One region of the Fulvivirga sedimenti genome, then DNA from elsewhere that is predicted to be linked to it. Evidence: riboswitches for the same ligand, from Rfam matches in the RefSeq annotation. Region 1 holds a riboswitch; each other region holds the start of a gene.

Evidence for each region. A riboswitch is a leader RNA that binds a small molecule or an ion and turns the genes downstream of it on or off. The one in region 1 is predicted to bind S-adenosylmethionine.
Region 2: it holds a riboswitch for S-adenosylmethionine, as region 1 does, so the genes downstream of both, LDX50_RS16220 (trans-sulfuration enzyme family protein) here and LDX50_RS29520 (O-acetylhomoserine aminocarboxypropyltransferase/cysteine synthase family protein) in region 1, are expected to answer to the same signal.
Region 3: it holds a riboswitch for S-adenosylmethionine, as region 1 does, so the genes downstream of both, LDX50_RS10250 (trans-sulfuration enzyme family protein) here and LDX50_RS29520 (O-acetylhomoserine aminocarboxypropyltransferase/cysteine synthase family protein) in region 1, are expected to answer to the same signal.

What each region holds. Positions count from the first base shown of each region.
Region 1 covers NZ_JAIXNE010000008.1:103,381-107,171, reverse strand. Annotated here, with positions in the region: gene LDX50_RS29535 (hypothetical protein) at 1-136, opposite strand, end outside; gene LDX50_RS29530 (OmpW family protein) at 160-747, opposite strand; gene LDX50_RS29525 (DUF4136 domain-containing protein) at 751-1,377, opposite strand; SAM riboswitch class I at 1,679-1,795, shown strand; gene LDX50_RS29520 (O-acetylhomoserine aminocarboxypropyltransferase/cysteine synthase family protein) at 1,986-3,305, shown strand; gene LDX50_RS29515 (homoserine O-acetyltransferase family protein) at 3,298-3,791, shown strand, end outside.
Region 2 covers NZ_JAIXNE010000003.1:875,370-879,160, forward strand. Annotated here, with positions in the region: gene LDX50_RS16215 (FdhF/YdeP family oxidoreductase) at 1-1,324, opposite strand, end outside; SAM riboswitch class I at 1,539-1,645, shown strand; gene LDX50_RS16220 (trans-sulfuration enzyme family protein) at 1,797-2,987, shown strand; gene LDX50_RS16225 (glycoside hydrolase family 2 protein) at 2,993-3,791, opposite strand, start outside.
Region 3 covers NZ_JAIXNE010000002.1:875,096-878,886, reverse strand. Annotated here, with positions in the region: gene LDX50_RS10255 (glycoside hydrolase family 2 protein) at 1-525, shown strand, start outside; gene LDX50_RS10250 (trans-sulfuration enzyme family protein) at 531-1,721, opposite strand; SAM riboswitch class I at 1,873-1,979, opposite strand; gene LDX50_RS10245 (FdhF/YdeP family oxidoreductase) at 2,194-3,791, shown strand, end outside.

The DNA.
Region 1 (3,791 bases):
CTTTGCTGTAGGAATTGCCCGATGTTTCGGGATTAGTCCAGCTACCCATAACCTTTGTCGTGGTTCCGCAATTTTGCAGATAGAACCCAGCTGCGATAAAGGTTAATGCCAGAAGTAATTTTGAAACTGTTTTCATAGTAGTGAGTATATTATTCTTATTTAATTTCTAAATACAAACCCAAGTCCGAGTGCAAGGTAATTTTGACCATTCAGATCCTTGGTATTGAAGCCCTGTACATAGCGTGTATTTACCTTCATCGCGAAGCGGTAATTCACGTCGAACATAAGGCCGACTTCAGGTCTGAAACTGAAGTGCCACGCATTATCCTGTATTGCGAATATGCCGAAATCTGTTTCCCTCCTGTTATGAATGACACCAATTCCCAATCCGGCATATGGAATCAGGGTGCCACCGTTATCCAGGAAATATGTTCCGGTAATGTGTGCAGGGTAACTGTTGAGATAGCGGTACTGGTATCCTGAAATCGTTGCGGTTCCATCCGTTGATTCGAAAAATCCGATATCCTCGTAGAATACCTGCCAGCCGATTCCGCCACCGAGAGCAAAGTTGTCTGTCATGAAAAATTGATAATCATATGACACGCCCCTCGCGCTTACCGGGCTGATGTAATCTTTCAGATCACCCATGGGAATGGCAACATTGTACATTATCGTGGACATATTTTGCGCACTTGCACCAAAGGAAACCACGAAACTCAGCAAAGCTATAATTAAAATCTTTTTCATCTCTTACTTATCTAAATAGGTTGACTGAGAATATGCCTGATCGACGGTAACATTGATACGCTGTACAATGCTCGCGTCACTACCCTGGAGAAGTCCGTTTATCACGCCTGTCCAAACTACCGGAATTTCTTCCCCTACCACATTGGCAGGATCTACCATCTGCAAAAATATGGTTCCTGTTGAATAGCCGGAAACATAACCCGGATACCAGGGATAGCCCCATCCATATCCCGGTCCCCATCCCGGATAATACCAGCACCAGTAGCATGGATTATAATAGTAATAGAAGTCGTTTGACATGGCCGATGCCAGGAAAACAATATCCGGATCATTGTCTTCATCCACTTCTGTAAATCCATAGGCGGTCATGTTTTGACGTATACGATCAAGAATCGCATCACTGAAAACCTCATCAATGAATTCTGGTGGATTGTTTCCAGGGTCCTTATCTGTAATTTCAATCACTCCATCCGGTAGCGAATAAGTAAGACTATTGGTAAAATCAAACTCCTCGTCGAAATCTGTATACACCACATCCAGCTGATCAACGAATTCCGGTCCTCCCGGAAAACACCCTGCAAATGACATGAGCATTGCCAGCATCATCACCATTCCGAATTGCTTTTTCATTTTTATTCCCATTTATTTAATATAAATCTTGCGCTTTTGACGTATCAAATATAACGCATTTTGAAATTGTACAGTGTACATTATTGATAATTACCGTTTAAGATTATAATTCCGATATTATATTTCAAATATGTCGCTTTATCTGGCTATGAAGGAAGTAATGGAGAGTAATTTACCGTAACGGGTTCCTTTTGATCCCTCCGGGATACAAAATTTTTCTGCGTATAAAATTTGGAAACCTTCAAATCCGTTCTTACGTTTATCCCTTCATTCGAATCCTCCTATTGTCAGGAACGATCGATTTATAAAGAAGCGTGGAGAGACAGGCTCTGTGAAGCGCTAGCAACCGGACGAAATTTGTCAAGGTGCTAAATCCTGATCCCAATTGCTGCTCAGGTGATCAGCGGGAGAATATAAATTGGTATCTATGATTTCTACACATTTCAATTTTCGCTCTAATCAATCCAGCAAACGGATAGTTATGCCATTGCATGCCATTCCATTCCTGGCTGGCTGTTGTTGTCGCTAATATTTTTTCCATTGCGGTAAACGATCGATGGACCCTTCCAGATCCATTAAATTTCTTATAACCAAAAAACACAAAAGTCATGTCTGAATTAAAATTTGAAACATTACAGCTCCATGCGGGCCAGGAAATAGATGCAACTACCGGATCCCGGGCAGTACCGATCTATCAAACCACTTCCTATGCCTTCAAAAATGCCGAGCACGGCGCCAACCTTTTTGCGTTAAAAGAGTTCGGCAACATTTACACACGAATCATGAATCCCACTACCGATGTCTTTGAAAAGCGCATCGCAGCACTCGAAGGCGGGGTGGCTGCACTGGCAGTAGGATCCGGACAGGCAGCGCAATTTATCGCGCTGAATAATTTTCTGACCGTCGGAGACAACCTGGTTTCCACGTCATTCCTTTACGGGGGTACCTACAACCAGTTCAAAGTGGCGTTCAAACGCCTGGGAATCGAAGCACGGTTCGCCGAAAGTGACAAAGCAGAGGATTTCGAAAAACTTATCGATGAAAACACCAAAGCCCTCTACCTGGAAACAATTGGTAATCCCGGGTTTAATATTCCGGATTTTGATGCCGTTGCTGCCGTAGCCAAAAAATATGATATTCCATTGGTGGTTGACAATACCTTTGGTGCTGCCGGCTACCTATTCCGCCCTATCGAGCATGGCGCAGCCGTAGTTACTGCCTCCGCAACCAAATGGATCGGTGGTCATGGGACATCCATTGGGGGTGTGATCATCGACAGTGGAAATTATAACTGGGGCAATGGAAAATTCCCTCAATTCAGTGAGCCGTCTGAAGGTTATCATGGCCTGAATTTCTGGGACACATTTGGATTTAACAACCCACTGGGACTTCCCAACATTGCCTTTGCAATTCGTGCCCGCGTTGAAGGACTCCGCGATTTCGGACCGGCTATCAGTCCGTTCAACTCCTTCCTTCTCCTGCAGGGACTCGAAACGTTATCTTTACGAGTGCAGCGAACCGTAGACAATGCCCTGGAACTGGCCAAATGGCTTGAACAGCATCCGCAGGTGGAGACCGTTAACTATCCGGGGCTCGAAAGTTCTTCCTATCATCATTTAGCCAAAAAATATCTTCGAAACGGATTTGGGGGTGTCCTTTCATTCATTCTTAAAGGTGAGAAAGAAGATGCGGAAACGTTCATCGACAACCTTAAACTCGTAAGTCACCTGGCCAATGTAGGTGATGCGAAGACGCTCATTATTCAGCCATCCGCTACCACCCATCAGCAGCTGAATGACGAAGAACAACTGGCTTCCGGGGTATTGCCAAGCTTGCTGCGGATTTCGGTTGGAATTGAACACATTGATGATATTAAAGCAGATCTCGAACATGCATTCAGCAAAATCAGCAAGAGCGTCAATGTCTGATACTTTAGCCAAGCAACTTCATCTCCCCCGGCCGTACAGGCTGGAGGGAGGTGATTTATTACCCGAAGTGACCATTGCGTATCACACCTTCGGAACACTAGCGCCATCCGGCGACAATGTGATCTGGGTTTTTCACGCACTTACTGCAAACAGCAACCCGGTGGAATGGTGGCCCGGACTCGTTGGTGAGGGATTCCTCTTTGATCCGGCTACTCACTTCATCGTCTGCGCGAATATTCTTGGATCCTGCTATGGCACAACCGGACCCGCATCTGTTAACCCTGCAACGGGCGAAAGGTACGGGATGGATTTTCCCGAAATAACAATCGGTGATATAGTAGGGCTGCACCAGGAATTAAAGCACCACCTTGGGATTGAAAAAATTCGCTGCGGTATCGGCGGTTCGATGGGCGGACAGCAGCTGCTGGAATGGGCTATTCGAGAACCTCAGCTCTTCGATCTGATCATCCCCATTGCAACCAATGC
Region 2 (3,791 bases), on a different contig from region 1:
TAAAATTCTCTTTCAATTTTTCGCGAAGTGATGGTTTCAGGTATTCCCAGATGCCAACGGTCCGGTCGCCCTGAACATTACTGTGGCCGCGAACAGGACAGGTTCCCGCACCCGGTTTTCCAATACTGCCTTTCATCAGCAGTAAATTGACCACTTCCCGGATATTATCTACCGCATTCTTATGCTGAGTAAGACCCATCGCCCAACAAGCAATAATTCTCTCACTGGAAGCAATCAAATCTGCAGCCTTCCTTACCAGGTCCTCACCGATACTTGTTTGCGCAATAAGCTCATGAAGTGAATATGATTCGAGGTCTGACAGGAAATCGGAATAGCCTGTAGTCTTTTGTTCAATAAAATCACGATCCAGAATCTGACCGGGCTGGTCGCGTTCTTTCTCCAGTAAGAGTTTCATGAGTGCCTTCAATAAGGCTACATCTGCATTTACACGTATCTGAAGATATAAATCTGTGATCTCTGTTCCGGACCCAAGCATATCACCAACATGCTGGGGATGCTTAAATTTTAATAAACCGGTCTCCCTTAACGGGTTTATCGCAATGATCTTTGCGCCATTAGCCTTTGCCTTTTCCAGGGCCGTAAGCATCCTGGGGTGATTCGTTCCGGGATTTTGCCCGATGATAATAATCAGGTCTGTACGATAAAAATCTTCGAGCGTAACAGAACCTTTACCGATCCCCACGGTTTCCGAAAGTGCGGCCCCACTGGACTCATGACACATATTTGAGCAATCCGGAAGATTATTTGTTCCAAACTGACGTACGAATAACTGATACATGAATGCCGCCTCATTGCTCGTTCGCCCTGAGGTATAGAAAATGGCCTGGTCAGGAGATGGAAGAGTTTTAAGATGTTCTCCAATTTCCGTGAAAGCTGTTTGCCAGGAAATCGGTTCATAGTGATCACTTCCAGGGGATAATTTCATCGGCTCAGTGATCCTTCCGCTTTTTCCGAGTTCATAATCCGACCATGCAGAAAGCGCACTCACTGAATATTTTTTAAAAAATTGTGGATCGGCTTTGGCAGTGGTAGCTTCCTCTGCCACTGCTTTTGCTCCATTCTCACAGAACTCTACAATGGCCCTGTCACCATCCGGATCAGGCCATGCACAGCCCGGACAATCAAATCCGTCGAACTGATTTAATTTAGCCATTGTACGAATTCCTTCCATAACACCCACCTGGCTAAATACATGGTGCATAGAAGACTTCACCGCCCTGATTCCCCCTGATACGGCTGCCGGATCTGAAACTCTCAACCCGGTGTAATTCACCGGCGGCTGAACAAAAACCTTCTTCGTCATATGGCTAAAAATACAGAGAATTTTACATTTCAACCACCCTGCACATTTAACCCTAAAATCAATGAAAGACGCCTTCAAACCGCCAATGCATTCATTTCTGCACGGTATATCTATTACGCGATCAGACCATGCTACTAACATTTTTTATTTGAATTCTTTGAATGTTAAAAAATTGAATTTATGATTGTAGCGTCAATTCCAAGAAATGGTGATTGATTTATAAAGAAGCGCGGAGAGATCAGGCTCAATGAAACGCTAGCAACCTCCCGGGTGTGGAACGGTGCTAAATCCTGGTTCGTAAGGTACGGACAGCTATAAATTTTAATTACCTTGAAACATTCAGTTAAATTTTTTCGCCATCCGCACTATCAGCCCACGGGTCTGTTCGGGAGGGATTGTACATTCAAACTTTTATTACTAAAAAAATGAAAGGGAAAGAGCCGTCCAGGTTCAGCTTCCGTTCACCTGCTTTATGAAATCACATTCAGAATCAGAACATTTCGAAACCAACGCGATCAGGACGCAGTCTGACAACGCTTCGCACAAGGAGCATTCCACTCCAATTTTCATGACTTCAAGTTTCGTCTTTGACGATGCTGAAAATGCACGGGCGATGTTTGCAGATGAAATTAGCGGTAACATATATTCACGCTTTTCCAATCCGAACAGCAATGAACTCGTTGAAAAATTATGTCTGCTTGAAGGCGGAGACGACGGAATAGCCACTGCCTCAGGTATGGCGGCCATGTACAGCAGTATGGCTGGCCTGCTACAGCAGGGCGATCATGTGCTTGCATCCCGATCCCTGTTTGGCAGTACCCATCAGGTTTTGACACAGATATTTCCAAAATGGGGTATTTCACACTCCTATGCCGATATCCATGATCCGGAATCGTGGGAATCACTGATCAATGAAAAAACGAAACTGATCTTTGTTGAAACACCATCCAATCCGGGTCTTGACCTTGTAGACCTGGAATGGCTGGGGAACCTGGCAAAAAAACATAACCTGATCCTGATTGTGGACAATTGCTTTGCAACGCCCTATCTGCAACAACCCCTGAAATATGGTGCACATCTCATTTGTCATTCAACCACAAAATTCATAGACGGGCAGGGTCGAACAGTTGGCGGCGCAATCATTGGCGACAAGGAACTGATTCAAAAGATCCGGTTTTTTTGTCGGCATACCGGCCCTGCCATGTCGCCGTTTAACGCGTGGGTTCTTTCAAAAAGCCTGGAAACCCTGGCTGTTCGAATGGACAGGCATTGCCAGAGTGCGCTTGCCATCGCAGGCCAGCTTGAAAAGCATCCTGAAATCAATTTTGTTAAATATCCTTTTCTCCCTTCCCACCCGCAATATGAACTGGCCAAAAAACAGATGCTTCATGGCGGAGGTCTGTTCACGTTTGAAGTGAAGGGTGGTGTTGAACGTGGGAGAAAGTTCCTGGATAACCTTCAAATGTTATCACTCACCGCGAATCTGGGTGATACCAGAACGATAGCCACGCATCCGGCCTCTACTACTCATTCTAAACTGAGTGATCAGGAACGTGCGAATGTAGGTATTACACCGGGGCTTGTTCGTATATCGGTGGGACTGGAACATCCGGAAGATATTATCAGGGATATCGAAAATGCCCTGAAGCTATCGGAATCTTAAGCCGATTATTCAGACAAAACTTCAATCACAGACTGATTGGCTTTTCGTACTCTTTCGACATTGAGCTTATTGACTTTTCTGTCATAGGTCATCAGGCCGTTCACTTCCATCTCCACATCGGTTGTCTGGGTGTAGATTGCTGCAGAAAATCCCATTTCAATCATTTTGGCAAGCATATCGGCATATTCCACATATTTATCGGTGGCTTCCTTAGAGGTTTTATATTGTATGTAACCCCAATTGCGGTCGGCATTCCATAAATGCCCGTCGATAACAAGCCCTATTCCCCCATATTCGCCAAGGACGGTCGCGCGTTCGGCATCGTACATATACATTTCGGGTTGCGGATAGTTATGAAGATCAAGCATGTCACCGACCCTGAAGTGGTTCCCTCCCGAGGCTGCATTCACCAATCTGTCCGGGTCATATTCCTTCGTAAAAGCGGCAATGTATTCGGTCTTAAACTGGCCCCATCCCTCATTAAATGGCACCCAGGTCACAATACTGGGATACGGCTGCAGATAATCCATGATTGCGCGCCACTCATTCCGGAAAATCCTTTCCGATTCCGGTGTCCGGAAAAGCTCTGTACCCTCATAATAATTTCGGTTCTGCCAGCTGTGTGTTCTGTCGCCGCTGGGCATGTCCTGCCAAACCAGCATACCCACTTGATCGCAATGCATATACCAGCGTGCCGGCTCAACCTTTACATGCTTTCGTATCATATTAAAGCCGTACTTCTTCGTTTGCTCAATATCATACTTAAGCGCCTCATCGGAAGGAGCAGTATATAATCCGTCTGGC
Region 3 (3,791 bases), on a different contig from region 1:
ATGGATTATCTGCAGCCGTATCCCAGTATTGTGACCTGGGTGCCATTTAATGAGGGATGGGGCCAGTTTAAGACCGAATACATTGCCGCTTTTACGAAGGAATATGACCCGGACAGATTGGTGAATGCAGCCTCGGGAGGGAACCACTTCAGGGTCGGTGACATGCTTGATCTTCATAACTATCCGCAACCCGAAATGTATATGTACGATGCCGAACGCGCGACCGTCCTTGGCGAATATGGGGGAATAGGGCTTGTTATCGACGGGCATTTATGGAATGCCGACCGCAATTGGGGTTACATACAATATAAAACCTCTAAGGAAGCCACCGATAAATATGTGGAATATGCCGATATGCTTGCCAAAATGATTGAAATGGGATTTTCTGCAGCAATCTACACCCAGACAACCGATGTGGAGATGGAAGTGAACGGCCTGATGACCTATGACAGAAAAGTCAATAAGCTCAATGTCGAAAGAGTACGAAAAGCCAATCAGTCTGTGATTGAAGTTTTGTCTGAATAATCGGCTTAAGATTCCGATAGCTTCAGGGCATTTTCGATATCCCTGATAATATCTTCCGGATGTTCCAGTCCCACCGATATACGAACAAGCCCCGGTGTAATACCTACATTCGCACGTTCCTGATCACTCAGTTTAGAATGAGTAGTAGAGGCCGGATGCGTGGCTATCGTTCTGGTATCACCCAGATTCGCGGTGAGTGATAACATTTGAAGGTTATCCAGGAACTTTCTCCCACGTTCAACACCACCCTTCACTTCAAACGTGAACAGACCTCCGCCATGAAGCATCTGTTTTTTGGCCAGTTCATATTGCGGGTGGGAAGGGAGAAAAGGATATTTAACAAAATTGATTTCAGGATGCTTTTCAAGCTGGCCTGCGATGGCAAGCGCACTCTGGCAATGCCTGTCCATTCGAACAGCCAGGGTTTCCAGGCTTTTTGAAAGAACCCACGCGTTAAACGGCGACATGGCAGGGCCGGTATGCCGACAAAAAAACCGGATCTTTTGAATCAGTTCCTTGTCGCCAATGATTGCGCCGCCAACTGTTCGACCCTGCCCGTCTATGAATTTTGTGGTTGAATGACAAATGAGATGTGCACCATATTTCAGGGGTTGTTGCAGATAGGGCGTTGCAAAGCAATTGTCCACAATCAGGATCAGGTTATGTTTTTTTGCCAGGTTCCCCAGCCATTCCAGGTCTACAAGGTCAAGACCCGGATTGGATGGTGTTTCAACAAAGATCAGTTTCGTTTTTTCATTGATCAGTGATTCCCACGATTCCGGATCATGGATATCGGCATAGGAGTGTGAAATACCCCATTTTGGAAATATCTGTGTCAAAACCTGATGGGTACTGCCAAACAGGGATCGGGATGCAAGCACATGATCGCCCTGCTGTAGCAGGCCAGCCATACTGCTGTACATGGCCGCCATACCTGAGGCAGTGGCTATTCCGTCGTCTCCGCCTTCAAGCAGACATAATTTTTCAACGAGTTCATTGCTGTTCGGATTGGAAAAGCGTGAATATATGTTACCGCTAATTTCATCTGCAAACATCGCCCGTGCATTTTCAGCATCGTCAAAGACGAAACTTGAAGTCATGAAAATTGGAGTGGAATGCTCCTTGTGCGAAGCGTTGTCAGACTGCGTCCTGATCGCGTTGGTTTCGAAATGTTCTGATTCTGAATGTGATTTCATAAAGCAGGTGAACGGAAGCTGAACCTGGACGGCTCTTTCCCTTTCATTTTTTTAGTAATAAAAGTTTGAATGTACAATCCCTCCCGAACAGACCCGTGGGCTGATAGTGCGGATGGCGAAAAAATTTAACTGAATGTTTCAAGGTAATTAAAATTTATAGCTGTCCGTACCTTACGAACCAGGATTTAGCACCGTTCCACACCCGGGAGGTTGCTAGCGTTTCATTGAGCCTGATCTCTCCGCGCTTCTTTATAAATCAATCACCATTTCTTGGAATTGACGCTACAATCATAAATTCAATTTTTTAACATTCAAAGAATTCAAATAAAAAATGTTAGTAGCATGGTCTGATCGCGTAATAGATATACCGTGCAGAAATGAATGCATTGGCGGTTTGAAGGCGTCTTTCATTGATTTTAGGGTTAAATGTGCAGGGTGGTTGAAATGTAAAATTCTCTGTATTTTTAGCCATATGACGAAGAAGGTTTTTGTTCAGCCGCCGGTGAATTACACCGGGTTGAGAGTTTCAGATCCGGCAGCCGTATCAGGGGGAATCAGGGCGGTGAAGTCTTCTATGCACCATGTATTTAGCCAGGTGGGTGTTATGGAAGGAATTCGTACAATGGCTAAATTAAATCAGTTCGACGGATTTGATTGTCCGGGCTGTGCATGGCCTGATCCGGATGGTGACAGGGCCATTGTAGAGTTCTGTGAGAATGGAGCAAAAGCAGTGGCAGAGGAAGCTACCACTGCCAAAGCCGATCCACAATTTTTTAAAAAATATTCAGTGAGTGCGCTTTCTGCATGGTCGGATTATGAACTCGGAAAAAGCGGAAGGATCACTGAGCCGATGAAATTATCCCCTGGAAGTGATCACTATGAACCGATTTCCTGGCAAACAGCTTTCACGGAAATTGGAGAACATCTTAAAACTCTTCCATCTCCTGACCAGGCCATTTTCTATACCTCAGGGCGAACGAGCAATGAGGCGGCATTCATGTATCAGTTATTCGTACGTCAGTTTGGAACAAATAATCTTCCGGATTGCTCAAATATGTGTCATGAGTCCAGTGGGGCCGCACTTTCGGAAACCGTGGGGATCGGTAAAGGTTCTGTTACGCTCGAAGATTTTTATCGTACAGACCTGATTATTATCATCGGGCAAAATCCCGGAACGAATCACCCCAGGATGCTTACGGCCCTGGAAAAGGCAAAGGCTAATGGCGCAAAGATCATTGCGATAAACCCGTTAAGGGAGACCGGTTTATTAAAATTTAAGCATCCCCAGCATGTTGGTGATATGCTTGGGTCCGGAACAGAGATCACAGATTTATATCTTCAGATACGTGTAAATGCAGATGTAGCCTTATTGAAGGCACTCATGAAACTCTTACTGGAGAAAGAACGCGACCAGCCCGGTCAGATTCTGGATCGTGATTTTATTGAACAAAAGACTACAGGCTATTCCGATTTCCTGTCAGACCTCGAATCATATTCACTTCATGAGCTTATTGCGCAAACAAGTATCGGTGAGGACCTGGTAAGGAAGGCTGCAGATTTGATTGCTTCCAGTGAGAGAATTATTGCTTGTTGGGCGATGGGTCTTACTCAGCATAAGAATGCGGTAGATAATATCCGGGAAGTGGTCAATTTACTGCTGATGAAAGGCAGTATTGGAAAACCGGGTGCGGGAACCTGTCCTGTTCGCGGCCACAGTAATGTTCAGGGCGACCGGACCGTTGGCATCTGGGAATACCTGAAACCATCACTTCGCGAAAAATTGAAAGAGAATTTTAATTTCCAGCCACCTGAAGAGACAGGATTTGATACTATTGGCAGCATTGAGGCAATGCATCAGGGTAAAGTGAAATTTTTCATGGCCATGGGTGGTAATTTCCTCAGTGCATCACCGGATACTGAACTCACCGGTAAGGCTCTGATGAATTGTGATGTTACGGTGCATGTATCGACCAAACTAAACCGGAGTCACCTGTCCCATGGGCAAACTTCCTATATCTTGCCCTGCCTGGGAAGAACCGAAGCGGATATACAGAATGGCAGGCAACAATT